Regions from separate parts of the Aquitalea aquatilis genome, predicted to be linked through region 1. Evidence: riboswitches for the same ligand, from Rfam matches in the RefSeq annotation. Region 1 holds a riboswitch; the other holds the start of a gene.
What was found. Region 1 has a riboswitch for thiamine pyrophosphate ahead of FAZ30_RS19370 (thiamine ABC transporter substrate-binding protein). Riboswitches for the same ligand answer to the same signal wherever they lie in the genome.

Region 1 (16,015 bases):
CAGCCCGGCCGCATACTGCTGCACTTCGCGCGCAGACAGGGTCAGCGTCAGCTCGCCATCCGCACTGGCCACCGTCACCCGCACGCCGTCCGCCAGCTGGATGATGCGCCGCACCGCCGTCGCCGGCTGCTCCGGCCCCAGCCGCAAGGCCTGCTCTGGCACCACGCCCTCCGCCAGCACGTTTTCGTAACCGATAAAGCGCGCCAGCCAGGGCGTGGCCGGTGCCGCCAGCAGTTGAGCCGGGGTGGCGCACTGGACAATGCGCCCCTCCCGCAGCACCGCTACCCGGTCGGCCAGGGCGAATGCTTCTTCCCTATCGTGGGTGACCAACAGCGCCGGAATGGCCGCCTGCTGTAACTGCTGGCGGAATTCCTGCTGCAACTGCCGGCGTAAATCCGCATCCAGACTGGAAAACGGCTCATCCAGCAGCAACAGCCGTGGCCGGGTGACCAAGGCCCGCGCCAGCGCCACCCGCTGCTGTTCGCCGCCGGAGAGCGTCCACACCTTGCGCGCCTCCATGCCGGCCAGCCCCAGTTGCTGCAGGCAGGCCAGCGCCTGCTGCCGGGCCACCGCTCGCGCTACCCCATGCTCGATCAGGCCGAAGCAGACATTGCCCAGCACATCCAGATGCGGAAACAGGGCAAAGTCCTGAAACATCAGCGCAAAACGCCTTGCCTCGGCCGCCACGCCGGCCAGGTCTTCACCAGCAAACGACAGGCGGCCGCCATCAGGCTGCTCCAGCCCGGCAATCATTTTCAGCAAACTGCTTTTGCCGCAGCCCGATGGCCCCAGCAAGGCCAGCACTTCGCCGGCCTCCAGGGTCAGGCTGAGCTGGTCGGCCACCAGCTTGTGGCCAAAACGCTTGCATACGCCATCCAGTTGCAACATGTCAGGACTCCTTGCGCAACTGCCGTTCGGCGGCAGACGGCCATTCGATCATCAGAAAAGCCAGCAGCGCCAGCAACATCAACAGACAGGCCAGCAGCATGGCGCTGGCGGCATTGTCGGCCCCTGGCCGGCCCAGCCGCTGGTAGATCAGCGTGGTCAGGGTCAGCCATTCCGGCCGCGACAAAAACAGCGTCACGGCAAATTCACCCAATGCGGTAGCCGCAGCAAAGGCCAAGCCACGGCGGAAGGCCGGCCGCAGCAAAGGCCATTCGATACGGGCAAACACCCGCAAGGGGCTGGCCCCCAGACTGCGTGCGGCCTGCGGCCAGTGACGTGGCAGGCTGTCCAGCGCACCAGCCAGGCTGCGCGCCACAAAGGGATAGGCCAGCAAGGCATAGCTGGCCAGCAGCAGGGGCAGACTGGCGCTCCACTGCGGGTAGAGCAGCAACAGGCCAAACGCCACGCACACTGGCGACACCACGAAAGGAAGAAAGGCCAGTGCCCGCAAGCACAAGCTACCGCGCGCCGCCAGGGCATGCAGCCAGCCCAGCACCGCAGCCAGCAGCACGGCCATGGCACTGAAACGGGCCGAGTTGCCCAGTGCCAGCAGCACTTCCTCGTCGTGCAGCAGGCTGAAACCGGAAGCAGCCAGCGCCTGCATGGCGCGCCACAGCACCGCCAGCAGAGGCAGGCCGGCAAACAGCAGCAACAAGGCCAGCGCCGCCGCCAGTTGCAGCCACTCCAGACCCTGCGGACGGCGCGGCAGCACCGGGTCCACCTTTAGCGGCGCAGCCAGACGGCGCTCCAGCCAGGCATACAGCATGGCCACCGCCCCGGTCACCAGCAGCATCAACAGCGCCAGTGCGCCGGCATCGGCCAGGTTCAGTTCGTAGGACACCAGCTGATAGATCTCTACCTCCACCGTGGCATAGCGCTGCCCACCCAGCAGCAGCGCCAATCCGAAGCCAGAGAAGCAATACAGGAATACCAGGCACAAGGCGGACAACAACCAGGGCCGCACCGCCGGCCATTCCACCCGCCAGAACACCCGCCATGGCGTGGCACCCAGCGTGCGGGCGGCAGCCAGCCGGCTGGCCGGTATCTGCGCCAGCCCTTCGCAGGCGGCGCGGATCACCAACGGCAGATTGAAAAACAGATTGCCATACAGCAATAGCCAGGGCGTGTCCTGCAGATTCACCCCCAGCAAGCCCTGCGGCCCGAACAGCGCCAGCACGCCCATGGCCGCCACCAGGGTGGGCATGACAAAGGGCAGCATCAGCAGGCGCAGGCTGAGGCTGCGGCCAGGAAAACGATAGCGCGCCAGACACCAGGCAATCGGCAGGCCGATCAGTAAGGCGGCCACACAGCTGGCAGCGGCCTGCAGCAAGGACCACAGCACGCGCCATTGCAGATAGCGGTCGGCAAACAGGTCGGCGGACACCGCGCCCTGCCCTTCCTGCAACAAACGCAGCAAGGGCAGGATGGACATCAGCAGCAAAAAGGCCAGCGGCAATAACGCCAGCCCTGCACGACGGCCGCGCTCAGACATGGCGCTGCCGGGTAAAAGGCCAGTCGGCAACCAGCACGTCTTCCGGACCGTCTTCCGGGTCGTCCACCCGTTCCAGCCATTGGAAACCCAGGCTGGCGGCCAGCGCCTGCGAGGGCAGATTATCCGGGCTGATGGACAGCACAAAGCGCTTCACCCCGGCGGTTTCCACCGCCCAGCCGGCGCAGGCCAGCAGCGCCTCGGTGGCATAACCCTGGCGCCGGAAAGCCGGCAGCACGGTATAGCCCAGCTCGACATCACCACGCCCCCGCAGATAGGCATGACCGGGACAGGTATGGAAATTGATATGGCCCACTAGTTGGCCATCCTCCCGCCGCAGCATGGCGCGCATCGACCACGGCGCATACTCCGGCTCGTTTTCCATTTGTTCCAGCCGCAGCGACATCACCGCCGCTTCTTCCAGCCAGCTGATGGGCAAGGGGGCACCCAGCCAGCGCGCCGCCTCGGCCAGCCGCGCTTCCATGCTGGCCTGCAGCATGGCAGGCGTCAGGTGACGCAGGATCAGCCGCGGGCTGAGGATGTCAGGAACCGTGCTCGCGGTGGGCATTACTGGCCGGACTTCAGCACGATGCGTGTCCACTTGCCGACCCAGCCGGCGCTCTTGGCCGCAATCTGTTGCTGGTCAGGCGTAGTGTGGGTTGCCGGCTTTTCGGCATGCTGGAATACCGGATCCAGCGCGATGCCAGGCTGCACCGGATACATCCACATCGTGGTGGGGATATCCTTCTGCACGGCGTCCGAGCGCAGGAAGGCAACAAATTTGCGCGCCAGCGCGGCTTGCTGGCCGCCCTTCACCAGCACAGCGCCTTCCACTTGCTGGAATACCGCGCCAGGCAGCAGCAGGTTGGCGGTGGGCGAGGTGCTGAGTTTTTCCTTGCTATAGAACACTTCTGCCGCCGGGCTGGTGGCATAGCTCACCACGATGGGACGCGCGCCGCCGTTGCGCGAGAAGTCGGTGTAATAGGCCTCGGTCCAGCCCTTGCTCACCTTGACGCCGTTGTCGCGCAATTTGGCCCAGAAAGCCATGGCCTTGGTCTCACCCATGGCGGAGATGGTCGACAGCAGGAAAGCCAGACCGGGGCTGGAAGTTGCCGGATTTTCCACCACCAGCAGGTCCTTGTAGGCCGGACGGGTCAGGTCGTCCAGGGTCTTGGGCAGCGGCAGCTGCTTCTTGGCAAACCAGGCCTTGTCGTAGTTCAGCGTGACATAGCCATAGTCGATGCTGGTGGCACCCGGCAGCAGCGGCTGGCCGGACTTGCGCTCTGCAGCTTCCGGCAACAACACACCAGCAGCAGCGGCCTTGCCCATCATGGTGTTGTCGATGCCGTACACCACGTCGGCAATGGGATTGGCGCGGGTCAGGATCAGCTTGTTGACCATCTCGCCGGCATCGCCGGCCTTGATGATGCTGAGTTTGACGCCATTCTGCTGCTCGAACTCCGCCAGCAAGGGCTTGGACACGGCAAACGAGCTATGGGTAAGCACGCGCAGTTCGGCGGCATGGCTCAGGCCGGCCAGCAGCAGCGCGCTGATGAGACTAGTGGTTTTGAACAACTGCATGACATTCTCCGTGCGACAAGGCGCAATCGCCGGAGCAAGCGGAACAACAGATGGTGGGGCCTTCTGCATCACGCTCCCTCCGCTGGCATTATCCAGTTCAGGTTCTAGGGTGTTTCTCAGCCCGCTAGGGGCACCCCTGGTGATTGGCGGCATCCTTACAGATACCTGCCGACATGCTTGCTTACAAGGCGTTACCGTTTATTCACGAAAATTAACAGCCCGCAGCAAACAGAAAACGAATTGTACACACTTTCCCCCCATGATGAATTCACAACAACAGCACGCTTGTTCAAACCGCAGCACTCGCCGATAACCCAAGGAACAAAATCATGAAACTGTCCGCTCACATCATGCTGATCAGCCTGTCCGCTCTCACCTTCGCCACCCTGTCGAGCACTGCCTCGGCCGCAACCGAATGGCAAAAGCAGCACCCGCGCCGCGCTGAAGTGAACCACCGTCTGGCCAATCAGGACAAGCGCATCCACCAGGAACGCAAGGAAGGTGAAATCAGCAAACAACAAGCCCGCGAACTGCACCAACAGGACCACGCCATCCGCCAGCAGGAACGTGCCGATGCCCGTAAAAATCATGGCCACATCAGCAAGCAGGAACAAAGAAACCTGAATCAGCAAGAAAACAAGGTCAGCAAGGAAATCGGCAAGTAAACTTCAGCCATATTCCAAGCAATTACCGGCCAGAAGCTAGCCGGCCACGGTGGCCGAGCACGCTCTGGCCGGCCTGCCTTATACCGAAGAGCGAGCCTTTTCCATGAAATCGCATGCGCAAACAGCCATCCGCCTGATCCTGCTCTGCCTGCTGCCGCTCACCGCCTGGGCCGGCATTGGCGAAGAAGGGGCACGTCACTTGCTGTCGCGCACCGGCTTTGGTGCCAATCCGGCACAAATCGCCCTGTATGCCCCACTGGGCCGCCAACAGGCAGTGGACCGGCTGCTGGATCATGCCGTGTACAGCGCCCTCAGCGCGCCGCCCGCCTGGGTCAATGAACCATTCGACCACCCCGGCAAACCCAATCTGACCGAAGACGAAAAGAAAGCCCTGCAAAAAGAGCGCAACGAACATGCGCAAGAGTTGCGTGGCTGGTGGCTGGAAGAAATGCGCAGCACGCCCAGCCCGCTGACGGAAAAGATGACCCTGTTCTGGCATAACCATTTTGTTTCCGGGCTGGATAAGGTGGGCGTGCCGCAACTGATGTATCAGCAGAATGTATTGCTGCGCCATCAGGCACTGGGCAACTTCGGCCAGTTGCTGCACGCCATCGCCCGCGATCCGGCGATGATGCGCTATCTGGACACGGTGAATAACCGCAAGGGCCAGCCAAACGAGAATTTTGCCCGCGAAGTGATGGAGCTGTTCACCCTGGGCGAAGGCCATTACAGCGAGCAGGACATCCGCGAAGCCGCGCGTGCCTTTACCGGCTGGTCGCTGGACAAGGACTTCCAGTTTGTCTACCGCCCCAATCAGCATGACAACGGCGACAAAACCATCTTCGGCCAGCAAGGCAATTTCGATGGCGACGACGTGCTGGACATGCTGCTGCGCAAACCGCAGACCGCGCGCTTTGTCACCATCAAGCTGTGGAAAACCCTGGTGTCGCCCACCCCGAACGAGGCCGACATCCAGCGCCTGTCCGCGCTGTTCTACCGCGACAATTACGAAATCCGTCCGCTGCTGCGCGCCATGCTGCTGACACCGGCCTTCTGGCAAAGCCAGGGCCAGTTGATCAAGTCCCCGCTGGAACTGACCGTGGGCACGCTGGTGACCTTCGACCTGACCCCGCCGGACTGGCGTGCGCTGGCCGGGCTCAACCGCCAGTTGGGCCAGGACGTGTTCAACCCGCCCAATGTCAAAGGCTGGCCCGGTGGCGAAGTATGGATCAACAGCGCCACCCTGCTGACGCGCAAGCAGTTTCTGGACCGCCTCAGTCATGATGCCGCGCCCATTCGCAACAACTTCGTCAAAGCCGATAGCCAGATGGACGAAGCCCGCGGGCGCGAGGCACGTATCCAGCGGATGATCCAGGCCGGCTTGCGCCCGATCAAGCTGCAACCAGACGAGTGGACCGCCATCTACCATATCCGTACTGCAGCCGATAGCGCCCGCCTGCTACTGGCCGTGCCACCGGCCCAGCCGCTGCCGGAAGGCATGAGCGGCGCACAAGCCATTGCGCCCTTGCTGCTGGACCCGGCTTACCAGGTTCATTGAAACCACTACCAGGGACTCTGCCATGTTTCAACGCCGCGAATTTCTCAAGGCCATGGGGGCCGGCCTGCTGGTTTCAGTACTGCCGAATCTCAGCTATGCACTGGCACCGGCCGCTTACCAGCGCCTGCTGGTGCTGATCGAGCTAAAAGGTGGCAATGACGGGCTCAATACGGTCATCCCCTACGCCAGCGATGACTACTATCGCCTGCGCCCCGCCATCGGTATTCCCCGGCCGCAAGTACTGCAACTAAATGAACAGATCGGCCTGCACCCGGCCATGAGCAGCCTGCTGCCCTTGTGGCAAAACCACCAGCTGGCGGTGCTGCAAGGCGTAGGCTATCCCGAGCCCAATCTGTCGCACTTTCGTTCCATCGAAATCTGGGAAACGGCCTCGGCCAGCAACCAGTATCTGGGCGAAGGCTGGCTGACCCGGCTGTTTCGCAGCCAGCCGGTACCGGCCGGCTTTGCTGCCGACGGCGTCGTGCTGTCCAGCCAGAACCTGGGGCCGCTGGATGGCGGAGCGCGCGCCGTGGTGCTGAGTAACCCGCAGGACTTCGCCCGTCAGGCCAAGCTGGCAGCAGACCAGCAGGCCGGCGCACACAGCGGCGCGCTGTCGCACATTCTCAAGGTGGAGGGCGATATCCGTACCGCAGCCAATGCCCTGCAACAACCCGCAATGAAACCAGCGGCCAATCCGGCCGATGCCCCCACCGCGCCGCCCAAGGCAGCAGGCGGCTTTGCCCAGGCCATCAACACTCTCGCTGACATCCTGCAAAACGGCACCCGCATCGCGGTGGCACGCATCACCCTCACCGGCTTTGACACCCACGGCAACCAGCAGCCCACCCAGGCCCGCTTGCTGGGCGAACTGGCCGACGGCTTGGCGCTGCTGCAAAACCGCTTGCAGGCACAGGGGCGCTGGGACGATACCCTGGTGCTGAGCTATGCCGAGTTTGGCCGCCGACCACGCGAAAACGGCAATCGCGGCACCGATCATGGCACCGCCAACAGTCATTTCATGCTGGGCGGCCGGGTCAAGGGCGGCCTGTACGGCCAGACACCGCTACTGGCGGGCGTGACGGATGGCAACCTGCCCTATGCCATCGACTTTCGCCAGCTGTACAGCACCGTGGTGCAAGACTGGTGGGGCAAGGACGCCCGCCAGCTATTCGGCGGCCATTTCGAGCGACTACCGCTGTTGCGGGCCTGAGCCAGCTCGCCCCGGACACCAATCAAGCCTGCCAAGGCGGACAGCACCCGCCGCCAGGCAGGGGGATGCCAGGATGTATCGGTATACGCGGTGGAAATCACCAGAGTTTGCATCCGCTCACGCGGATAATGATTTGAGTGCCGCTTCCGCGCGGCGGACGGGAAAGAGGGCTTGCCTGGCCAAGCCCTCCTTCACCTCCCAGGCCACCCCACAAGCATGGCCTGCGGCTGCCCGACAGGTCCCGCCCGGTGCGAGGCGCGCCTGAACTCGCGATTTGCTAACGTCAAATCGCTCAAACAGGGCAGGCGCTTAACACCTCGCCCCGGCCACCCGTCGGCATGCTTGACGGGGCCCAAGGGTGGCGTAGGTGAAGTGGGAAAAGTCGGGAGATGTGGGTGACTTCGTGTGCCAAAGTCGAATTACTGAAAATGGGATTTCTGCTTTCGACTTGATGTTAGGCAGATTCCAGCATGGGCAAGATTTTGATGGCATTATTCATCGTGGTGTACGCACTACTCATACTGCTCTATTTGCCCGATACCAAAAAGTGCAAAGTCGTACGCCCTGGCTACAGTTTGGAAAAAGACATTCGCCAGCAAGCCAAAGCAGGGAATCAGCTCGCCAAACTGATTACCCTGCTTCAGAGGCTGGTGGTGGCATACGTTACGATTAGTGTCGTCTTGATTTTTTTGACAAAGATGAGATAAGGGACTGGCTGCTTGAACACGGAGCATTAGCACACGCAGTTTTTCCTAATGTTGAAATGGCTTCATGTGACAAAAAACAGCACCAGCATGCCTATGGTCACAATGAAAGCATAGGGGAAATCAAGAAATAATGGCAGCGTGAGAAGCGTGATAAACCCGATAACTGGCAGTGAGACTATTCTCACAATTTTGTTAGCGGGTAGAAATTCAAGCATTCGGCTGAATCGCCAGCGTGACCTATCGTATTTCCAGTCGATATTATAAAGCCCAGGAATAAGTCGCTCGCCCAATAACATCAAGTAAGCGAAAGACAGAAACCCAAAAAGTAGTTGCAACATAACTGAATCCGTGGTTGGTTTTTTGATATGTCAATTACGAGTAATCATATTGATTTTCCTTCAAGGCGGCTAGGTGTTTGAACACTGACACCAGAACGGCTCGCAGCTTTCCCTTGTGAGTCTTTCATAACTGTGTACATCCGGCCGTAGACGGACATTGCCCTGTAGAAAGGGGCAACGCGAAAGCTATGGATGTGCAAAGGCTGCTGCACATGCAGCGCCTTGGAAGTGACCGGAAACGACCCAAAGTGACTGACTATCGATCACGCACATGAAACTTACTTATTAATATTATCGTCCACCCCAGACAAATATAACAATATTAAACCAATAACAATTGCAAAAATAATAAAAATAGCATAATTGGCCGTTGAGTCACGAGCTTTCTGACGCCGCACTTCATACTTTAAAATCGTACTATCATAAGACTCTACAGCAACACCGTCAGCCTCAATGGAAAATACCACTCTACCATTGACACCCCTCATACGAACCCAGCCCAATTTTACTTTGGAACCAATTTTGTCTGAAAAATTTTTCCACAGACTAATCGCGGTGTTCTTTGAAAAAACGCAAGCTACAGTCGGAGTAGCCACAAGCCACAGCGTCCTTGTAATCATAAAAATTATTATCAATCAATAAAATTCTAGAATTCCCTCCCGTGCACTTACCTGGCCTATATTGAACCGTGCCAATTGAGAACTTAATATCTAAGTGTAATACCTAGAATCAACAACTTAATTATCTTAGGTGTTGCCAATTGCAAAAAATTGACTCCAACCACAAAAAAATCAGCTCAAGCCTTACAAGCATTTATTTTTCCGAACAGATAATCTGAACTTCCTTTCCGGCCAACTGCAGTCTACCAGAGCACAACAGTCTAAATATGTCGATTGCATAATCAAAACCAAGTACCAGCCAAAGCACTACCAGAAACAACCAGGCCAATAGGTGAGAAAATAGCTGCAAAGATGGTAATGACCTGCACCCAGTATTGACGAGTGTATTTTTCTTTTTTTCTAAGAACAAATGCAGTGATGAATGCTAGTGAAGTCGGGAAAAATAAAAAAATCGGTAGTTGCACATTTTCTGCAAAAATAATTAGCACAGACTTAGGTCTGACAGGTGGAGTTTTTACCCAGAAAAATGCATAGCCAAGCATAAGGATCGCAGTTAATGCAATCACCAATGCAATCACAACTGCAATAAATTGCAGCGCCCTATTTGTGAAATTATTGCTTGCAAGGGTAATGCTTTTATTGACAAGAAAAGCATAGCCAAAAAATAGTAAAAAAACAAAACATAGCTCTTTCATCATCTTCCCAACCAAAATGAAATTCAAACTTCATTGATATTGCCGAAAATAAATTAGCAGTTAACAAGAATGAAAAATAAGAATTTTTGTGTTCAGATGGACAATACAGCGGAAACTTTTATTTATCCATCAGCATTAAGCAATCAATAAAAACTGCACGCACACCTAGTGAAAAATAGATAATTCCTGCTGCGACCAACCCAACTGCTGGGCTAAAAAATCGCAAAAACAGAAGCGAGAGGCCACTTATAAATTTGCAACTGCTTCCTTATGCATGAATTGCACCACGAATCAAAATATCGCTATCATCCACAATGCCGAACACACCAAAAATCAAATCAGACCAACCCAAAATGGTGCTTCCACAATACATACCTACCCTCGCTGGATTTCTGGATTTAATGAAAGAGTAATTTCGTTTGAGTTTAGTCAGTGGTGGTGGGTGACTGCTCTTGGCCGATACCAGTCATGCTAGCGCATTGACATGGAAAAATCCTGACCTGTATCAGTACCCCATCTACGCAGTTATTCGCTATCGCAAGCAGCGCATCAATACGCCACGGGCCCCGTCAAGCATGCCGACGGGTGACTGGTGCGAACTAAGTAAGCACCTGCCCTGTTTAAGCGATTTGACGCTAGCAAATCGCGAGTTCAGGCGCGCCTCGCGGCGGTCGGGACCTGTCGGGCAGCCGCAGGCCATGCTTGTGGGGTGGCATTTGGGGTTGGAAGGGGCCTTTGGCCAAACAAAGGCTCCTTCTCCGCCGCCGTGCGGACGCGGCAGGAAAATCATCATCCGCGTCAGCGGATACAGAACCTATGTTTGCTTTAAGCTCGCTATGCGCCAAGTCGCGCAGATTGCGCAGATGACAGGAATTGGCCAGACAGGGAATCGGCTCAGACCAGGACCTACCCTCTGCTCCACCGCGGCGTGGATAAAAAAAGGGCCTGGGCAATATTACCCAGGCCTGGCTTGATGCACGATTAAAGCCGCAGATTGCAACGGGACAGACTCACTCGCAAACCCGGCGCCACCGGGGATGCACTGTGCTATATGCAAACACCGTGCCAGCTTTTTTCCAGTGATTTCCAGAGTATTTCAACTGTGTGGCCGGCCATTTCTTGCTGCATCGCACCAAAATCTAGCCGCAAGCGCACCGAATTCAGGATTTCCTGCACAACGCTGTAGCATGATTACGCTATGATTAGCGCATGAATACGCCTGCCAACACCAGCAAACCAGTGCCGCAGCCCGAAGTCGAACTGCGCGCGCCGGAAAACGAGAGCACCCTCGCCACCCTGGCCATGCCGCTGGGCGAAACGGTATTGACGCTGACCGCCAGCGGGCTACCCATATACGGCATTCTGCACCGCAGCCGCGCCATGACAGGTCAATCAGATTTCTTCCGCCTGCAATTCCGTGGCTTTGCCCGTACCGAAGGCAACCAGTGGCTACATTACGCCAATGACGACGCCCGCTTTCACACCAGCTACAACTGCGCCTGGGTGCGAGTGGACCACCCTAGCCGCTCGGTCACCTTCGGCCCCAAAAACGGCGTCAACTGTACGGAAGCCTTTACCGGGCTCGGGCTGGATACCTTTCTGTTTGCCCAGACCATCAGCTGGGTCAAGGGTGCCTACCCTGACTACGCCATCAGCCCGGGCCTGATCGGCATCACCGGCAATGCCAGCGAAGAAGAAAAGCTGCGCCGCAATGCCTTCTATGCCAGCCAGGGCTTCCAGTTTGACTGGCAAGATGCCGCACAGCGCACCAGCCTGTATTTCAAGGACAAGGTCAGCCGCCTGCTGGGCGTGTGGGACAAGGAGCACATTCAGGAAGTGGGCGGCGAAGCCATGCTGCAATCGCTGGCGCTGCAGGATGAAACCCGTGCCGCGCTGGAAGAGAAGGTCAACCGGCTGGAGTCGTCCTATAGCAGCATCAAGTCGGCCCTGCAAAGAGAGCGCAATACCTCGCAAATCCTGATGGGGGTACTGATTCTTGGGGTGATGCTGGCTTTATGGGCCTTGATTTAAGCTGCTAGCCGGTTTAATCCCTACCGGTTTTTAAAGTTAAACTCTATAAAAAGACATGGGCATGCCTTAAATCAAACTTCGATTTAGCGGCAGCCACTACCATTCTGGCATGGCGGGATGGCCGATCAAGCCGCAGCCAAGGGCACAGGGGTGTTAAGCGCGGGAACCCAGCTACGACAACAGGCACTCCCCTGCCAGCGGCCAGCTTCGCGGCCAATAATCAAAAAATAAAGACATGGCTGTTTCTTCGGGCAGAAGCAGCAAGCGGGGCAAAGATGAAACAAGAGAAACACGGCATGGCCGGGCTGTTCCAGCACGGCCTGGGCAGATTGAGCCTGGAATGGGTGATTCCACTATTCAGCCTGTTCCTGATCGCCATGATCTGGAGTGCGGTGCTATGGCAAGTCAATATCGACCATGCCCGCAGCCGGCTGGAAATGCAGCGGCAAAGCGAAAACATGGTACGGGTGTTTGAAGAACACATCTCGCGCACCATCCGCGCCGTCGACCAGTCGGTGCTCTTCCTGAAATACGAGTACGAGTCCGAAGGCAACAAGATGGACCTGCCGCACTATCTGAAGCAGGGCATCATTCAGAGCCAGTTGTTTGTGCAGATTGCCGTCATCGGGCCGGATGGCATGCTGGAAATGTCCAGCGTGCCCAACTTCAAGCGGGTTGATCTGAGCGACCGCGAACATTTCAAGGTGCATATTGCCAAGGACAGCGGCCAGCTGTTCATCAGCAAACCGGTACAGGGCCGCGCCTCGAAGAAATGGTCGCTGCAGTTTACCCGCCGCATCAACAAGCCGGACGGCAGCTTTGGCGGCGTGGTGGTGGTGTCGGTCGACCCGTTTTACTTTACCAGCTTCTACAAAGACCTCGATCTGGGCAAAGCCGGTGTAGTCACGCTGGTGGGCCAGGATGGCATCGTGCGCGCCCGCACCAGTGCCAAGACTACCGGCATCGGCATGGATATTCATAGCAGCGGGCTGTTCAAGCAATGGCCCGGGCATGACCACGGCGCCTACCAGCAACTGAGCAGCATCGATCAGATACAACGCACGGTCAGCTTCCGCGCGGTGGAGGGCTACCCGCTGGCGGTGCTGATGGGCGTGGGCGAACAGGAAGCCATGGCGGACTATTACGAGCACCGCAATGCCTACTTCACCGTCGCCGCCATCATGTCGCTGCTGGTGTGCCTGGCCGGCTATGTGATGTACCACATGGCGGCCAACCTGAAAAACAGCAAGGCACAGGCCGAGTCTGCCAACCGCATGAAGTCGGAATTCCTCGCCCATATGTCGCACGAGCTGCGCACGCCGCTGAACGGTATTCTGGGTTGCTCGGAATTCCTGCAAACCACCCTGAGTGATCCGGCGGATCTGGAAACCGCCGGCATGATCCACAAGAGCGGCCAGCATTTGCTGAAGCTGGTCACTTCCATTCTCGACATGGCACGTATCGAAGCCGGCCGCATGCCAATGGAAATTGTCGAGGTACAATTGGCGGCGATGCTGCGCGACACTGTGGAGCTGTACCGACCACAGGCCGAGGGCAAGGGCCTGCAGCTGATGCTTGACTACCGTCAGGCCGAGGGCTGCCCGGACCGCTTCCGGCTGGACCGCACCAAGCTGACCCAGGTACTGAACAATCTGCTGGACAATGCGGTGAAGTTTACCGAGCACGGCAGCATCCAGATCGATGCCCGCGTCAGCGCACACGAATTACAGCTGGATATCCGCGATAGCGGCTGCGGTATTCCGCTTGAGCAACAACAACTGGTCTTCGAACGCTTCCGCCAGGCCGATGCCTTCCTGACCCGCGCCCAGAGTGGCTCCGGGCTGGGGCTGGCCCTGGTGAAGGAACTGGTCCGGCTGATGTCCGGCAAGGTAGGCTTTGAATCACAAGTCGGCGTGGGCACCGTATTCCACGTCAACATTCCCCTGGAAGGAAAACAAGAATGAGCGTGCTGGACACCATTCTTGTCGTGGACGACGACGAGATCAACCGCAAGGTGGCTGGCCTGTTCCTGCAACGCATGGGCTGGAAAACCGACCAGGCAGTCAGTGCTTTCGAAGCCCTGGAACAGCTGCAGCAACATGAATACTACTGTGTCCTGCTGGACATCAGCATGCCGGGCATGAGCGGCATCGAACTGTGTCGCCACCTGCGTGGCAACCCGCGCTGGCACGACTTGCGGCTGATCGCCTACACCGCCCACGCCATGAGCGACGAGCAGGAAGTCATGCTGCAGGCCGGCTTTGACGCCATCGTCACCAAACCGCTGACCCGCGACAGCCTGATCGCCGCACTGGCTGCCCCGACAGACTGAGCCGCCAGCCAGCTGTTGTTGACCCGAACAAAATGCGGAGCACACCCACCATGCATGCCCTAAGCCACACGACATCCCTCGCGGAGCACAGTTAACGGTGCGACAGCAAGACAAGCCAACAGGCAACCATGTCGCCGCCACTGCCGGCGACAGCAACACCAGCCACCACATTGATGGCGCGCTGCTGCAGCAACTGGAACAACTGGGTGACCTGGTTCAAGACTGCGACAGCAAGGGACAACTGCTGTATGCCAATCCGACGTGGCTGCACACGCTGGGCTACACCGCCGGCGAGCTGTCAACGCTGAATGTATTCCAGCTGCTGGCAGAAGACAGTCATGCCGCCTTCCGTGAGCAGGCGGCGCTGATCGCCCGCGGCCAGCGCCCCCCGGCCATCGAGCTGCTCATGCGTGATCGCAGCGGCCAGGCCCTGTCGGTACTGGCCAGTTTCAGTCCGCTGCCCAGAGAAAACGGGGACCAAGACGGGGATGACGCACTGCGTCTGCTGCTGCGCGACATCACCCAGCAGAAAAAGCAGGAACAATGGCTGACCACCCTGCTGGACAATATGGACGACGGCATCATCGCCATGGACATGCAGGGCCGGCTCACCTATATGAACCAGGAGGCCGAACGCCTGCTGGGCTGGAGTTTCGCCGAGCTGCATGGCCTGAATGTGCACCAGCACATCCATCACCACCGCGCGGACGGCAGCGAACTGTCGCTGGAAGACTGCCCCATCTATCAATCGGTACAGCAGAAGGCCAGCTACCGCTCCAGCGACGAAGTATTTTTCCGCAAGGACGGCCAGCCACTGGAAGTACGGGTCAGCAACACCCCGCTGCTGCTCAGGCAGCAACTGGCCGGCAGCGTCACCACCTTTGCCGACATCAGCGCCAGCCGGCTGCGCGAACAGCAGATGCTGCAGGCCACCCGTGCGGCCGAAGCAGCGGCACGCGCCAAGAGCGAGTTCCTGGCCACCATGAGCCATGAAATCCGCACGCCGCTCAACGGCGTCATCGGCATGATCGATCTGCTGATGGACACCCCGCTGGATGCCGAACAATCCGACTTCGCCCGCACCATCAAGATGTCGGCCGACACCCTGCTGTCCATCATCAACGACATTCTGGATTTTTCCAAAATCGAAGCCGACGGGCTGGAAATCGAACAGATCGATTTTTCGCTGCGCCAGCTGCTGGAAGGTACGGTCGACATCGTCGCCAACAAGGCGCATGGCAAGGGCCTGACCCTGGCCAGCTTCGCCACGGCCGAAGTACCCGACAGCCTGCAAGGCGACCCGACTCGCCTGCGGCAGATCCTGCTGAACCTGCTGTCCAATGCCATCAAGTTCACCGAACAGGGCATGGTGCTGGTTTCCGCCACGCTGGAACAGCCCCAGCAACAGGGCATCCAGTTGCGCCTGTGCGTCAAGGACACCGGCATCGGCCTGACCGAGCAGGCCAAGAACCGGCTGTTCCAGCCCTTCTCCCAGGCAGACAGCTCCACCACGCGCAAATATGGCGGCACCGGCCTGGGGCTGGCCATCTGCAAACGGCTGGCCGAAGCCATGGGCGGCAGCGTGGGGCTGGATAGCACGCCGGATGTCGGCTCGGAATTCTGGGTCAGCATCCCCCTGCAAGCCACTGGCAGCGACAGCTGCCTGCATGCAACGGCCACGCCAAGCCAGCACCTGGTGTTGGTGGCGGGCGACAGCGACAACAACCAGCAGCTATGGAGCCATTACCTGGACAGCTGGGCCCTGCCCCACCAGCGCGCCTCAGGCCTGGCCAGCATGCTGGAAACCCTGCGCCAGCTGGATGCCAGCGGTAACAAGCCCGATG
Region 2 (16,015 bases), 1.3 Mb from region 1:
TCCATCAGCCGCCCGGCCAGGGCGATGAACCAGCGCCCCACCACCCACAGCACAATGGCGGAAACGATATTGATACCGGCCTGGATTGCCAGATCCGCCCAGTGCGTCCAATTGATGTCAGTCATGGTAATCCTATTTATTCAGTTGGTAGAAACCATTGAAAAATAGAATGTCCTTGGCAAAAAATCCAGCCAGCACGGTCCTGCCAGCAGCAGGCTCAGCCCAGCAAGCCCTGCAGCTGCTGGCAGGTATCGCCAATACCGGCCTCGATGCGGATATCGAATACCGCGTCCATACGGGTGGGCGTGTAATTGATCAGCGCCGTCGGCACGCCAGCGCGCGCCGCTTCCAGTGGAATCAGGTTGACCGGCGAGACCTCCAGCGAAGAGCCCAGCACCAGCAGCAAGTCCGCCGCCAGCGCCTGCTGGAAGGCCTGTTCGATCAAGGGAACCGGCTCGCCGTACAACACCACGTCCGGCTTCAGCACATCCATGCAGTGGGTACACAGCGGCAGCACATGGTGATTGATATAGTCCAGCCCCTGTTGCCGGCCGCAGGCAGGACAACTGGCGCTGCGCAGCGTGCCATGCAGTTCCAGTACCTGGCGGCTGCCGGCCACGCCATGCAGGCCGTCGATATTCTGCGTCAGCACCGTGACCTGCGTGCCCGCAGCCTCCAGCCCGGCCAAAAAACGATGGCCGGCATTGGGCTGGTAATTACCCAGCAACTTGGTGTGGAACAGCTGCTTGAAGCTATGCCAGAACGCTTCAGGGTCGGCACGGAAATAATCGATGGACACCAGCTCTTCCAGCTGCATGCCCTGCTGCCACAGCCCCTTGGCCGAGCGAAAATCCGGAATGCCCGACTCGGTGCTCATGCCCGCACCACTCAATACCACGATATGACCAGCCTGCCTGATGGCGGCGGCCAGCCGCATAATATCCTGCTGCATCTGCTGTCTCCTGCACCTGCTTTTTATTGTTGCCAAGCTTAGTCGCGTGCCGCTGCCACTGGCAAAAATCCAGTGCAGCAAGCTTGCCCAACATCAAGCCGATGGCGCACCGTTGACGGGTGCCGGATATTTGACGGCATTTTTCTGCAATTTGTCGCAGACAGCGGCATTGATATCCAGCTTCAGCACGCTAGCCAGCCGCACCAGATACAGCAGCACGTCGGCCACTTCTTCCTGCAGATGGGTAAAGCGTGCCGGGTCGTCTGCCAGCCGGGCGACTTCTTCATCGCTCAACCATTGGAAGATTTCCGCCAGCTCGCCCACCTCGCCGGTCAAGGCCAGCATCAGGTTGCGTGGCGTATGAAAGCGCTGCCAGTCGCGTGCATCGGCAAACTGCTGCAAAGCGGCTTCCAGTGCGGTGGTTTCAATCAAGCGCCTATCGCTCATCGCCGTTTCCTCCGGTGTGCGGTTTCACGTGAAACCGCAGGACACATGCAAAACAAAACGCCCGCAAGCGGGCGTCAGGCTATGGACAAGATCAGATGTCTCAGCGCAACAGACCTTCGTCCTGTAGCGCCGCCTGCACTGCCGGCAGCGCCTGCACCCGCGCCATGAAGGCGGAAATGGCCGGGAAATCATCCAGCGAACGGTGCACCATGTTCGCCCAGTTCAGGCAGGTAAACAGGTAGGCATCGGCCACGCTGAAATCCTCGCCCAGCAAATAGCGAGAGCTGGCCAGCTGTGCTTCCACGATGGCAAAGCGCGCGGTGAGCTTGTCCCAGGCGGCGTTTTTCACCTCGTCACTGCCAGGATAAAACAGCGGGGAAAAGCTCTTGTGTACCTCGGTGGCAATGTAGTTGAGCCACTCTTGCAAACGGTAGCGTGCCAGTGTGCCATTGGCAGGGGCCAGCTTGCGCTCCGGCACCAGGTCGGCCAGGTACTGCACGATGGCCACGCCTTCGCTCAGCACCGTGCCATCTTCCAATTGCAGGGCCGGTACATAGTTTTTGGGGTTGATACTGCGGAACTCCACGCCGCTGGCAGTCACATGCGGTTGCACACGCAGATTGACCTTTTCCACGCTGAACGGCAGCCCTGCTGCATGCAGCACGATATGCGGCGACAGGGAGCAGGCTCCCGGCGAGTAGTAGAGTTTCATCACATCTCCTGTGCGGAAAAACAGCGACTGCAGTACCCCGGCACCAGAGCAGCGCCGGATTCATCCTGATTAGCTGGGGCGACACCCTGACAATTTCAAGCCGGCAAGGCCGCTTCAGCCCTGTTTCGGCGAAAACAACCGGGGGCGGCCGTCCTTGCCCGCCACCGTGGATGGGCTGGATGGGCGGGTTGTCATTTCAATGAACAGGGCCTCGACCTGGGCGCGTGCCCAGGGCGTGCGGCGCAGGAATACCAGGCTGGACTTGATGCTGGGGTCCTGGTTGAAACAGCGGATGGCAATGCGCCGGCCCAGCTCGGGCCAGCCAAAACGCTCTACCAGCGCCAGCAGGATCTTTTCCAGCGTCATGCCGTGCAGCGGGTCATTGGGCGGTGTGTCGCTCATGCGAATCATCCTGTTGATAAGCGCCGGGAACACCGCCGCAGGGAAAAACGAGGCAGTGTAGCCCCAGCCCGGACAAACAACCAGCCGTCTGATTACGCGCAACACCGGGCAAGGCATTCATCATTGCTAACATTTGCCTGCCCTCCCGCAATACTTGGCTGACATCTGCAGCAGATACTGCATTCATCCACTTTCACCTGCACAAGGAAAAGCACCATGAAACTGATCAAATCGCTGTTGATTGTCGGCCTGCTGGGTAGCGCGGCTGCCACCACCGTTCACGCCATGGGCAAGGGTGATTGTGCCATGGGCGGCGATGACATGAAGCAACACATGTGGCAGATGGACCCGGCCAAGCGCGAAGCCATGATGGAAAAGCACCTGCAAATGCTGCATGACAAGCTGAAGATCCAGCCGGCGCAAGAGTCGGCCTGGAAAACCTATATTGCCGCCATCAAGCCGCTGCCACCCCAGGCCCAGGCTCCGGTAAAACCGGACGCCAAGCTGCCGGAACAGCTGGATGGCCATCTGAAAATGATGCAGCAGCATCTGGACATGATGCAGAAACACGTTGCCGCGACCAAGGCGCTGTACCAGCAACTGACACCGGAGCAGCAAAAGCAGTTTGATCAGGAAGGCCAGCGCATGCACGCCGGCATGCAACACCGCATGCCCCACCCGCGCCAGGCTTCCGCCCCGCTGCCGAAAAACTGAGCCTGACATCTGCAGCCATCACCCCGCAGCACCACCGGCCATGCCGGTGGCCGTGCGGTGAGAGTAGGAAAGCACCATGAACTCTCTGACACGCTTCGCCGGCCTTGCTGCGCTCGCCGGCACGATGCTGGCGGCTGCCCCTGCCGCTCAGGCACACCGTGGCGTTTACTATGGGCCACCGCATTTTGCACACTGGCACGATGGTTACTGGAACCATGGCTACTACCGTGGCCGGCTGGGCTGGTGGTGGATCTCCGGTGGTGCCTGGTACTGGTATAGCGCTCCGGTCTACCCCTATCCCGACCCCTACCTTCCCCCCGTGGTGGTCAACACGCCAGCCATACCTGAGGTGCCGGCAACGCCGCCACCGCCAGCCGAAGTGGCCAGCCCGGCTCCGGCCCAGGTCTGGTACTACTGCAAGGCGGCCAAGCAGTACTACCCCTATGTCAGTGAATGTCCCGGTGGCTGGAAAACCGTGCCGGCACAGCCACCCCGATAAGCCAGGACGCACCATCATGAACAAACTGTTGTGGTTACCACTGGCTGCCATCGGCCTGAGCGCATGCAGCACCGTACCACTCGGCCCCACCGTGGCGGTGATGCCGGCAGCGGGCAAACCGTTCGAGGTATTTGCCCAGGAAGAACAGCAATGTCGCCAGTATGCTGAAGCCAACAGTGGCGGCAGCAGTGCTGATGCCTCCAGCAATGCCATGGCTGGCAATATGGCACTGGGTACGGTGGTTGGCGCCGCAGCAGGTGCCTTGATGGGCGGCCATCATGGAGCCGGCGTCGGGGCTGGCGTGGGACTGATTGCCGGTACGGCTACCGGCAGCGGCGAGGCGGGCTACAGCGGGCGCGATGCCCAGTACCGCTACAATATTGCCTATGAGCAATGCATGTATGCCAAGGGTAATCAGTTACCTGACCAGCAGCGCTACAGCGCGCCTTACTATCCGCCACCGCGCCTGCCGTAATCCGCTGGCAAATGACAAAGGGGCTGGTCTGAAAGACCAGCCCCTCTTAATGTATGTGACGACCGGGCTCAGCGCATCAGCGGCCAAACCACTTGTCGCCAAAATTCACCAGCAGCACACCCACCACCACCAATGCCGCCCCCGCCAGTCGTGGCAGATTGACCTCGCGCAGCGGCATGGACAGCCAGCCGAAACGGTCGAATAACAGCGACGTGCACACCTGGCCGGCGATGATCAGCGACAGCATGGTTGCCACTCCCAGTCGCGGTGCCAGCAAGGTGGTACCGAACACAAAAAACGCACCCAACAAACCACCCAGAAACATCCACCACTCGCCACGCGCCAGTTGGCTAAGGCCGCTGAACTTCTGCCCGCTGCACACCGCCAGCAGGATCAGGCTGAGGGTTCCCACGGCAAAGGAAATCATTGCCGCCAACACGGTACTGCCATCCAGCAGCAGCTTGAGCTGATTATTGATCGCTGCCTGCAGCGGCACCACCACGCCGATGGCAAAGGCCATCAGGGCAAGAACTGAATTCATCTTTGTCTTTCGCTAGGCATTGTCAGCGGTGGCACTTGCAACCGCTGCCGGCTTCAGCCAGTCAGCTTGACCGCCACCACCGGGCGGGCGGCCTTGGGGTTGCGGGTGTAGGCGCAAAAACCAGGCTTGGGGCCGATCTTGGGGTGGTTGCGGCAGGTGTTAGGGCGCTGCTCATAGATGGTACACAGCCGGGTTTGCTGATCGAGGTAGTGGCAATCACCATTGGCGCGGCGCATCAGGGTAAAGATGCCGTGCTTGAAATTGAAATGCTGGATCACCCGCTGCTTTTCCAGCCGCTTGGCGATGTTCTTGATCGGCTCTTCCAGCTCGAACTCGTCCACCACCCCCATGCGCACCAGATCGGGCAGGCGTACTTCCACCGGCATGGAACAGCAGCTGCCCATGCAGTCGCTGCACAGGCCGTTCTTGTATTTGATCCAGGTTTCCAGTCGTTCGATATCCGCCATCATTGCTGCCTTATTGCGGACGTTGCTTGAAGAAAGTCATCGGCGCGGTGTAGGGAATCTCGCTGGGCGCCGGTGCTTTCAGGATGTGCTTTTTCATCTTGCCCATCACATGCATTTCACAGGGGCGGCATTCAAACTTGAGGGTGTAGGTTTCGTTGCCGGACTTGAGCGTCATCGGTTCGGCGCGCACCTGGCCCATCACCCCCTTCACGCCCTTGGCCTGCTTGGGACACAGGTTGTAGGAAAAGCGCAGGCAGTGCTTGGTAATCATCAGGCTGACTTCACCCTCTTCCTGATGCGCTTCATAAGCGGCCTCGATCACCTCCACCCCGTGCTTGCGATAGAACTGCCAGGCCAGCTGGTTGTAGACATTGGCCAGATAGCTCAGCGTCTTTTCCGGATATGCCACTGGCGGCTCCACGGCAGCCTTGCGCTGCGGCCTTAGCCAACCGGCCAGCCGGGCCTGTTCCAGCTGTTCGATGGCCTCGCGGCGCAGAGCGTTGATGGCGGATGCCGGCACAAACCACGGCTGGCTCAGCTGCAAGCTCACGTCGTGGGCGACAAACATGGTATTGCCCAGCTTGGCCAGGCTGTCACGCAGGCCCGCCTCGGCCTTGGCGGCATCCTTGGCCGGCTCCAGCGCCAGTTGAGCGACCGTGGTGGCGCTACAACCATCCTCATCGCTCACCGTCAGTTGCAGGCCATCAGCCTGTTCGCTCAGCGTCAGCCATACACCAATCTTGCGTTCGGCCGACTTTTTCAGCAGCGCCAGCTCCCAAGCGTGGTCGCGGTTACGACACAGGTCGGTGCCAGGTTTCAGGCCTTGCAGCAAAACCGGATCGTTAGGCTGGCAGCGCCACAGCAGATGGCCGCCGGGCACATGGCCGATCTGCTTGACGGTGTTGAGCTGCATGCCGACGACTTCACGCTTTTTCATGAAGTTGATGCCGTCGCCATTGCTCATGGTTTCCGGGGTGGCAATCTCCAGCCAGTCCGGCCCTACCTTGTGCACCACGCCCAGCCCCACACCAACAAACTTGGGCGAATCGAAAGCGCCAATGTCGATCTTGCGACCGGTGGCAAAGTAATCGGTGCTGCCACGGTGGAAGGTCTTGTCCGGGTCCGGTGCAAAGAATATTTCGCAGCTGCCGCTGGAGGCCGCTGCCAGTTCCGGACGACGCTCGATGATTTCGTCCAGCAGCAGGCGATAGTGAGCGGTGATGTTTTTCACATAGCTCACATCCTTGTAGCGCCCCTCGATCTTGAGCGAACGCACGCCGGCGTCCAGCAGCGCTTCCAGGTTATTGCTCTGGTTATTGTCCTTCATCGACAGCAAATGCTTGTCGAAGGCCACCACGCCACCGTCCTTGTCGGTCAGGGTATAGGGCAGACGACAGGCCTGTGAGCAATCGCCACGGTTGGCGCTGCGGCCGGTATCGGCATGGCTGATGAAGCACTGGCCAGAGAAGGCCACGCACAAGGCACCATGAATGAAATATTCGATGGTGGCCGCATCGCCCACGCGGGCGGCAATGCGCTTGATCTCGGGAATGGTCAGCTCGCGTGCCAGCACCAGTTGCGACAGGCCGGCATCGGCCAGAAAGCGCGCCTTGTCGGCATCGCGGATATCACACTGGGTGGAGGCATGGAGTTCGATGGGCGGCAAATCCATCTGCAAAATACCCATGTCCTGCACGATCAGCGCATCCACGCCGGCGTCGTACAGCTGCCAGATCAGCTTGCGTGCGGCTTCCAGCTCGGCGTCATGCAGGATGGTATTGAGCGTGGCAAAGATGCGCGCATGGTAGCGGTGGGCAAACTGGGTCAGGCTGGCGATGTCTTCGAGGCTGTTGCTGGCATTGTGCCGCGCACCAAAGCTGGGGCCGCCGATATACACCGCATCCGCACCATGCAGGATGGCTTCACGGCCGATCTCGGCGGTTTTGGCGGGCGATAACAGCTCGATCTGGTGCGACAACAGACTCATGACGATTCCTGACTTGAAAAAAGGGCTTTCCCGCTGGTGGGCAGTACGACGGGAAGGGGCGGAATTATAACGTAATCAGTGGCTTATAGATAGCCGCCACATAAAACCCCGCGCCATCGGGCTACGCTGTCAGCCATCCGTTTTCCCTGACCTCAGTGGACCGCCCCTGCGCACGCCGCGCATGACAAAAAACACGGGCAGTTGCCCAAAGCACTGCCCGTGTTTACGCATGCCTGCCTGAGACTATTTCTGGCTCAGCAACACCGCCAGTTCATCCACCGCCTCGGCCCATTCCGCGTCACAGGCCAGCGCCTGACGCAGAAAGTCTGCCTGAGAGACACTCCAGAACGGCGCATCGGCCAGCGCCTGTTCCGGCTCCAGCCAGTGACGTGCCAGAAACACTTTTATTGCCGTGACATCATTGTCCAGACCAAGCTGGGCAAACAGCTGCTCCAGCTGATGCTTGCCAGTATCCATCGTTATTTTTCCTCTTGCTCCTGATGCAGTACTGCAGGATGGCGCGGAACGGAACACAGCGCAATCGACAAGCGCAGTGGCTTTGCTATAGTCATCTGTCCTGTCTCATGTCTGCCCACACCATGACCCAGCATCTCAGCCTGCAACAAGCCCGCCTGCTGCATCTGGCCGCTCAGGGACTACTGGCTCCGCCACGGCGCAAGGCGGGCCCGGCCGACGTGATGACCGCCATTCGCCGCATGGCGCTGTTGCAGATCGACACCATCAGCGTGGTGGCGCGCAGCCCCTATCTGGTGTTGTACAGCCGGCTGGGCCATTACGACCCGGCCTGGCTGGATGCTGCGCTCGCCAGTGGCCAGCTGTTCGAATACTGGGCACACGAAGCCTGCTTCGTGCCGCAGGAAGACTACCGCCTGCTGCGCCATCGCATGCTGGACCCGGCCCAGATGGGCTGGAAATACCCGCAACGCTGGCTGGAACAACACCAGGATGCGGTCAACACAATACTGGAACATGTCAGGCAACACGGCCCGGTACGCTCGGCGGATTTCAAGCGCAGCGCCGGCAAGGGTGACGGCTGGTGGGACTGGAAGCCGGAAAAGCGCCATCTGGAAGTGCTGTTCACCCTGGGCCAGCTGATGGTGAAGGAGCGGCGCAGCTTTCAACGCGTCTACGATGTGGCCGAAAGAGTCAGGCCGGATTGGGACGACGCACGCGATCTGCCCAGCCTGGAAGCAGCGCAGCGCGATATGGTGCGCCACAGCTGCCGTGCGCTGGGCGTGGTCAAGGCCGGCTGGGTGGCCGATTACTACCGGCTGCGCCGGGGCAAGTACGATGCTTTGCTACACCAGCTGGCCGATGCCGGCGAGCTGATTCCGGCCCGGATCGAGGGCTGGCAGCATGATGTGTTTGTCCATCACAGCCTGCAGGCAGAATTGGTGCTGGCTGCCGAAGACAAGCTCAAATCCGGCCACAGCACCGCCCTGTCGCCCTTCGACCCGGTGGTATGGGACCGCAAGCGTGCCAGCGAACTGTTCGGCTTTGATTACCGCATCGAATGCTACACCCCGGCCGCCAAGCGCCAGTTCGGCTATTTCGTGCTGCCGCTGCTCAGCCGTGGCCGGCTGGTAGGGCGCATGGACGCCAAAGCCCATCGCCAGCAGGGTGTTTTTGAAATCAAGGCGCTGTATCTGGAAGCAGGCATTCAGCCCACTCAGCAGCTGTGCCGCGATCTGGCCGCCATGTTGGGCAAACTGGCCGCCTGGCATGGCACGCCGCGTATTCAGCTGCAGCAGGGTCCCGCCGCACTGGCGGCCGCCCTTCAGGCAGCTGAGAACCAGCTGACAAGATAGCTTGGCCACTTTGAACAAGGAGGCGCAAGGCAGCTGCAGGGGTTTTGTTGACGGCGCTTAACCCAGCAACACTTCGCTGTACTGGATCTGCGGCGTGATATCGGTGTAATTGGCGATATCACCCTGCAGCTCTTCCGCTATCGGCATGAACGCCGCCAAAAATGTCTCGACCGACTCAAACTGCAGCTGGCACTGCGCGGTGAACTGCGGCATGGTGCCCGGCTGGCTGCCGCTGATGCCCTTCTCCACCCGCATGTCGAGCAAGGCCGGAGCCAGCAGTTTGCTGGCCAGCGGCATGTGCTGTTGCAGGTAGTAGTCGAAATCGAAACGGGCAGTAGCGCTATACGGATAGAGAATGCTGACGTTGATCATGACCATATCCTTGGTGGTGAGGGCATCAGCATAATCGCATCGCCGCCCGCACTCCAGCTTCAAGCGACCTGCTTGCGGTACTGGATAAAGCCCAGATTGTCTGCCAGCCGGTCGTACAGCTGGCGCGCCGGGGCGTTGCTTTCATGGGTGAGCCAGTACACCCGGCTACAGCCGGCTGTCTTGGCATAGGCATACACCTGCTCGATCAAGGCCCGCCCGGCACCGGTACCGCGTATTTCCGGTTGCACGAACAGATCCTGCAGATAACAGTAATTGCCCGGCGTCCAGCTGCTGCGATGCAACACCGTATGTACCAGCCCCACCGCCTGCTCACCCTGCCAGGCCAGCCAGGCCTGCATCGGCTCGGCCGGGTCGAGAAAACGCTGCCAGGTGATGGCGGTATCCGCCTCGCTCTGGCTGCTGTGATAGAAATCCAGATAGCCCTGCCACAAGGGCAGCCAGGCGGCAAAATCAGTGGCGGCAAGCGGGCGGATGGATACGGCGTGGCTCATGGCGTTCTCCTGTGGATAAGCCCTCATGCTGCCCGGCTTATGGCCCCATGGGCAGAGCCAATGCCAGTCAACACAATGGAACCACTATCAGCAAAGTCCCAGGCTTTACCCACAGGAGTATTGCAACAGCAAACTTATCCACAAGAGAAGCCGCAACCATCCCCAGCCTCAGTGGCATGCCGGGACAGAAATCTTCTCACCGTCCACATCGATAAATGGACCACGACGATCAGCAATCAAGAAATAGATCATGCCGCCAAGCCCGGCCGCCATGAACCAGGAAAAGTCTCTGAACACAGCAAACAAGGGCAAGAAGGTGAGCCCAAGAGCCAGCCCGCCAGAGATCATCAGCGCAATGATCGCCCTGGGATTACTGCCTGCCATATAGTGGTATTCGCTCTGTGCATCATCTGAATACAAGGCAGGTATATTGATTTTCTGCTTTCTGATTATCCAGTAATCAATCATGATGATGCCGAATAGTGGCCCCAGCAATGCTCCTAATCCCCCCAGAAAAATCGGAATGACCAGGGGTGAGTTATAAAGATTCCATGGCAGGATAAGCAGCCCAATCAAAGCAGATAAAATGGCAGCTTTGCGAAAATTCATGTACTTCGGCATCAGGTTTGTCAATGCATAGGTTGGTGCCACAAAATTGGCCATCAAATTCACACCGACTGTCAGTATCAGTAGCGAAAGCGTGGCAAGCACCAACAAAAAGGTATTCGGAATCATCGCGACAATATCTGCCGGCGACGCAATGATATGGCCATCAATATGGTATTGCCCACCAGTAAGCACCACGACAATTCCACCAAAAAGCAACATATTGATTGGAATACCCCAGAAATTTCCCCAGAAAATGGAATTCCTGGATTGCGCAGCTCGAGTGAAGTCGCAGAAATTAAGAATGAAAGTACCGTAAACACTTACCCACAGGGCCGCAGCACCAAGAATTTTTATCCACATGTCAGTGCCACTCAGTGCATGACTCATTTCCCAGGCAATGGAAAACTTGGCACGCACCAGAATCCAGCCTGCGAGCGCGCTAAAAGTCATCAAGATCACAGGCCCGGCAATGGCTTCATACTTGCGAATCATTTCCATGCCATAGCTGACAATTACCAGCTGTATGGCCCACAGTAGCAGGAAAGTAGCCCAACCCAATGAAGACAGCCCAAGCAGGTTATCTGTCTGAAAAGACTTAAGTGCCGGGTAAATGGCAATCAGTGCCAATTGTAAGACAAGAGATGCCAGGTAAGTCTGAATACCAAACCATGCAATGGCAACGGCCCCACGCAATAAGGCAGGAATCTGCGCACCACGCGTGCCAAAAGCAATACGGCTCATCACAGGAAAGGGAATACCTGTCTTTTCACCCATATACCCGGACAGGTTAAGCAGCAAGAACAGGAATACTGCTCCAAATCCAAAGGCCAATAATATCTGCCAGCCACCCAGACCCAATGAAAACAGGCCAATTGCGAATGCATAATTCCCCAGGTTATGCACATCATTGGCCCATAGTGCAAAAATACTGTAAGCACTCCATTGCCTGCCATTTTTATTTGTTGGTGCTAAATCAGCATTATAAAGCCGTGAACTCAGCCCAGATTGGCCATCTAAATAATTGGTAACTGGCTGATCAGCAGGTGTTGCTGCCGGCAAATTGCCAGAATCTTCAATATAATCGGTTTGCCGCATGCTATTTTCTCCCTGTCCGGATGTAAATAAACCGTTGCAACAAGAGATACCGGAAAATAAATTACGCATGACCTGCAATGACTGCCCACTCGCTTCCTATCAGGATAATCAGCTTTATACTGCAAGACAGCATTGATCTCTCCGCAACAACTGTTCTGGTGCAGGCGGATGATGGCATTAAATGGCAATAATATGTCCTGAACTTATTGCCGGAATAAATAACTGAATTCCACAATCATCAATATCTGCATGCATAATCCAAAACAATGTTGCAGACCCAAAAAAACCGCCTGCACAAAAGTGACAGACGGTTTTGACTTCAGCTTCAGTTAGATCAGATCTTGTCGTACAGCTTGGCTCCGCCCTTCACAAACTCCACCGACTTCACTTCCATGCCCTTCTGCAGCGCCGCTTCCTCGCTGATGCCCTGCTTGGCGGCGAATTCGCGTACGTCCTGGGTGATCTTCATCGAGCAGAAATGCGGGCCGCACATGGAACAGAAGTGCGCCACCTTGGCGCTGTCCTTGGGCAGGGTTTCGTCATGGAAGCTGCGCGCCTTGTCCGGATCCAGACCCAGATTGAACTGGTCTTCCCAGCGGAATTCGAAACGCGCCTTGGACAGCGCGTTATCGCGGATCTGCGCACCAGGGTGACCCTTGGCCAGATCGGCCGCATGGGCGGCCAGCTTGTAGGTGATGATGCCTTCCTTGACGTCGTCCTTGTTGGGCAGGCCCAGGTGTTCCTTCTGGGTGACGTAGCACAGCATGGCCGTGCCATACCAGCCGATCTGGGCAGCGCCGATGGCCGAGGTGATGTGGTCGTAGCCCGGTGCGATGTCGGTGGTGAGCGGGCCCAGGGTGTAGAACGGCGCTTCGTGGCACCACTCCAGTTCCTTGTCCATATTCTCCTTGATCAGCTGCATCGGCACATGGCCGGGGCCTTCGATCATCACCTGCACATCGTGCTGCCAGGCAATCTGCGTCAGCTCGCCCAGGGTTTTCAGTTCGCCCAGCTGGGCGGCATCGTTGGCATCCCACACGCTGCCCGGACGCAGACCATCACCCAGGCTGAAGGCCACGTCGTAAGCCTTCATGATTTCGCAGATGTCCTCGAAATGGGTGTAGAGGAAGTTTTCCTGATGGTGGGCCAGACACCACTTGGCCATGATGGAACCACCACGCGACACGATGCCGGTCATGCGGTTGGCGGTCAGCGGCACATAGCGCAGCAGCACACCAGCGTGGATGGTGAAGTAGTCCACGCCCTGCTCGGCCTGCTCGATCAGCGTGTCCTTGAAGATTTCCCAGCTCAGGTCTTCGGCCTTGCCGTTGACCTTTTCCAGCGCCTGATAGATGGGCACGGTGCCGATGGGTACCGGCGAATTGCGCAAAATCCACTCGCGGGTTTCATGGATGTTCTTGCCGGTGGACAGGTCCATGATGGTGTCGGCACCCCAGCGGATGCCCCAGGTCATCTTGTCCACTTCTTCGGAAATCGACGACGTTACCGCACTATTGCCGATATTGCCGTTGATCTTCACCAGGAAGTTGCGGCCGATGATCATCGGCTCGGATTCCGGATGGTTGATGTTGTTGGGAATGATGGCGCGGCCGCAGGCCACTTCCTGGCGCACGAATTCCGGGGTGATTTCCTCCGGCAGCGCCGCACCATAACTGTGACCGGCATGCTGGCGGGTCATCAGCTCCAGCAGCTTGGTGTTCTTGCCACCGGCAGCCTGCAGGCTCCCGATATAGGCCTTGCGGTTCAGGCTTTCGCGGATGGCGACATATTCCATTTCCGGCGTGATGATGCCCTGGCGCGCATAGTGCATCTGGCTGACATTCTGGCCCGGCCGCGCACGGCGCGGTTTGCGCTTCAGGTTGAAACGCAGCTCGTCCAGTTTGCTGTCCGCTTCACGGGCGCGGCCGTATTCGCTGGACAGGCCGGCAAGCTGTTCGGTATCGCCACGTTCGGCAATCCAGGCAGCGCGCAAAGCCGGCAGGCCGCTCTGGATATCGATGCTGGCTGCCGGGTCGGAATAGATGCCGCTGGTGTCGTAAACATAGATGGGCGGGTTGGCTTCACCACCAAACTGGGTGGGGGTCGCGCTCTGGCTGATTTCACGCATCGGCACGCGAATATCCGGGCGGCTGCCTTCAACATAGATCTTGCGGGAATTGGGCAGGGGCTGGATGGCGGCAGTATCGACCACCATCTGTTCATTCAGTTTTGCGGGCGCGTTCATCGGGTTTCCTCCATGCGATGAAACGGCGCAAGGAGCGGAATTCCGGCGAACCGGGCTGCAAGGGAAGGGGGTGGGACCATGCAGATTGCGCTTCCCTACGCCGGGATTAACCGGGTCAGGTTCCAAGGGTATTTCTCACCCGTGCAACATGAAGCGGATAACATCCCCATCCAGTCTGGATAAGGACACCACAGCTTGCCGCACAGGACCCCTAGCGATGCTGTGAAGGTAAGGTAAATGTGGGATAATCGCAAGTTATCGTCATGACACGCTGCCTATTGAAGTCAGGTTTTCCGCAATGCGGCACACCCGCTTTGGCAGCCAGCCTTCGGAGTAAGCTGATGGATTTTGAAAATGCCCGTTTCAACATGGTCGAGCAGCAGATTCGTCCGTGGGACGTACTTGACCCGAAAATTCTGGACCTGCTGTTTCACGTGAAACGCGAAGACTTCGTTGCTGACGACAAGCGCCAGCTGGCCTTTGTCGACACCGAACTGCCGCTGCCGCACGGTGGCAAGATGCTGCAGCCCAAGCTGGAAGCCCGTCTGGCGCAGGACGTCGCTGTCGAGGCACAAGACAAGGTACTGGAAATCGGTACTGGTGCTGGCTATCTGACCGCCTTGCTGGCCAAGCTGGGCCGCCATGTATATAGCGTTGAGATTAATGCCGCCACGCGCGAAACCGCAGCTGCCAACCTGAAAAAAGCCGGTATCGGCAATGTCACCCTGGTGGAAGGCAATGGTCTGGACGGCCTGCAGCAGCAAGCTCCGTTCGATGTCATCGTGGTGGGTGGTTCGCTGCCGGTGGTGCCGGAAAGCCTGAAATCCCAGCTGGCCGTAGGTGGCCGCATGATCGTGGTGGTGGGTGACCTGCCGGTGATGAGCTGCAAGCTGATCAAGCGCGTGGGCGAATCATCCTTCAGCGAAACCAATCTGTTTGAAACCTGTATTTCCCGTCTGGCCAAGGCAGAAGCCATCGAGCCGGAACGCTTCGTTTTCTGATGCTCAGGGAAATCACTGCCAGCGATCTGGCGGCATGGCTGGCCGATACCGGCAAGGAACAGCCGCTGCTGCTGGACGTAAGGGAAGATTGGGAAGTTCAGCTGGCCAGCATTGCCGGTTCGCTGCACATTCCGATGAACCTGATTCCGCTGCGCATGAGCGAGCTGCCGGATGACCGGACCATCGTCACCGTCTGCCATCATGGTGTACGCAGCTATCAGGTTGGCCTGTACCTGGCCAATGCCGGTTTCGAACAGGTGCTGAGCCTGCGTGGTGGTGTGGAAGCCTGGGCCTGTGATGTAGATCCGGCCATGGCCCATTATTGAGATCAGCAGCCCCTCCCTGCCGCCAAGCCGTACCCTGACAAGGCCATTCCCTCGCGGAATGGCTTTTGTTTTGCAACTTGTCCCTGCTGCTTTCGTCCAAAAATGCAGCAAAACCAACCCGATACGGTATCTGTCTTGAGCCTTAGTCAACTCCAATACCTTGCTCCTGCCCTGGCCCCGGTGCATCCGGCCTGGGAGGATGTACTGAAATTACCTGCCGTCTTTGCCCGTCTGGTACAGATCGATCAGCAGCTGGGCCAGCAAGCCGCCCAAGGCAAAACCCTGTTTCCGCCACGCGCCGACATCTTCAGTGCCCTGCGCACCATGGCACCCGCCGACATCAAGGTGGTGATCCTGGGCCAGGACCCGTATCACGGTCAGGGCGAAGCCATGGGCTTGTCTTTCTCTGTACCTCCGGGCGTGCGTATCCCGCCCAGCCTGCGCAATATCTACAAGGAACTGGTAGCTGACCTGGGCGGTGGCATGCCAGCCAGCGGCGATCTTTCGCACTGGGCCGAACAGGGCGTGCTGCTGCTGAACAGCGTGCTGACGGTGGAAATGGACAAGGCCGGCAGTCATGGCAAGCTGGGCTGGCAACAGGTCAGCGACGCGCTGATTGATGCCGTCAACCAGAAAAATCCCGGCTGCGTCTTCCTGCTGTGGGGCAACTGGGCACAGACCAAGGCCGAGCGCATCGACACCAGCCGTCACCTGGTGCTGACTGCCGCCCATCCCTCCCCCCTGTCAGCCAGCCGCGGCTTTCACGGCTGCCGCCATTTTTCCCAGGTGAATGCCTGGTTGGCCGCACATGGCCGCGGCACCATCCACTG

Region 2: it holds a riboswitch for thiamine pyrophosphate, as region 1 does, so the genes downstream of both, thiC (phosphomethylpyrimidine synthase ThiC) here and FAZ30_RS19370 (thiamine ABC transporter substrate-binding protein) in region 1, are expected to answer to the same signal.

Annotation. Positions count from the first base shown of each region.
Region 1 covers NZ_CP039731.1:4,165,381-4,181,395, forward strand. The annotation lists gene FAZ30_RS19355 (ABC transporter ATP-binding protein) at 1-888, opposite strand, end outside; gene FAZ30_RS19360 (ABC transporter permease) at 890-2,437, opposite strand; gene FAZ30_RS19365 (GNAT family N-acetyltransferase) at 2,430-3,002, opposite strand; gene FAZ30_RS19370 (thiamine ABC transporter substrate-binding protein) at 3,002-4,015, opposite strand; TPP riboswitch at 4,072-4,163, opposite strand; gene FAZ30_RS19375 (hypothetical protein) at 4,345-4,680, shown strand; gene FAZ30_RS19380 (DUF1800 domain-containing protein) at 4,730-6,238, shown strand; gene FAZ30_RS19385 (DUF1501 domain-containing protein) at 6,261-7,448, shown strand; gene FAZ30_RS19390 (hypothetical protein) at 7,919-8,155, shown strand; gene FAZ30_RS19395 (hypothetical protein) at 8,218-8,493, opposite strand; gene FAZ30_RS19400 (hypothetical protein) at 8,772-9,089, opposite strand; gene FAZ30_RS19405 (hypothetical protein) at 9,395-9,811, opposite strand; gene FAZ30_RS19410 (hypothetical protein) at 11,018-11,839, shown strand; gene FAZ30_RS19415 (sensor histidine kinase) at 12,115-13,803, shown strand; gene FAZ30_RS19420 (response regulator) at 13,800-14,171, shown strand; gene FAZ30_RS19425 (PAS domain-containing hybrid sensor histidine kinase/response regulator) at 14,269-16,015, shown strand, end outside.
Region 2 covers NZ_CP039731.1:1,133,152-1,149,166, forward strand. The annotation lists gene FAZ30_RS05135 (mechanosensitive ion channel family protein) at 1-125, opposite strand, end outside; gene FAZ30_RS05140 (NAD-dependent protein deacylase) at 218-952, opposite strand; gene FAZ30_RS05145 (nucleotide pyrophosphohydrolase) at 1,046-1,399, opposite strand; gene gstA (glutathione transferase GstA) at 1,500-2,111, opposite strand; gene FAZ30_RS05155 (VF530 family protein) at 2,226-2,513, opposite strand; gene FAZ30_RS05160 (Spy/CpxP family protein refolding chaperone) at 2,730-3,227, shown strand; gene FAZ30_RS05165 (hypothetical protein) at 3,304-3,726, shown strand; gene FAZ30_RS05170 (glycine zipper family protein) at 3,743-4,201, shown strand; gene FAZ30_RS05175 (DMT family transporter) at 4,278-4,742, opposite strand; gene FAZ30_RS05180 (YkgJ family cysteine cluster protein) at 4,796-5,212, opposite strand; gene FAZ30_RS05185 (peptidase U32 family protein) at 5,220-7,196, opposite strand; gene FAZ30_RS05190 (DUF2789 domain-containing protein) at 7,440-7,673, opposite strand; gene FAZ30_RS05195 (winged helix-turn-helix domain-containing protein) at 7,781-9,025, shown strand; gene FAZ30_RS05200 (EthD family reductase) at 9,083-9,397, opposite strand; gene FAZ30_RS05205 (GNAT family N-acetyltransferase) at 9,457-9,909, opposite strand; gene FAZ30_RS05210 (NCS1 family nucleobase:cation symporter-1) at 10,078-11,613, opposite strand; gene thiC (phosphomethylpyrimidine synthase ThiC) at 11,948-13,858, opposite strand; TPP riboswitch at 13,934-14,081, opposite strand; gene FAZ30_RS05220 (protein-L-isoaspartate O-methyltransferase family protein) at 14,200-14,859, shown strand; gene FAZ30_RS05225 (rhodanese-like domain-containing protein) at 14,856-15,185, shown strand; gene ung (uracil-DNA glycosylase) at 15,321-16,015, shown strand, end outside.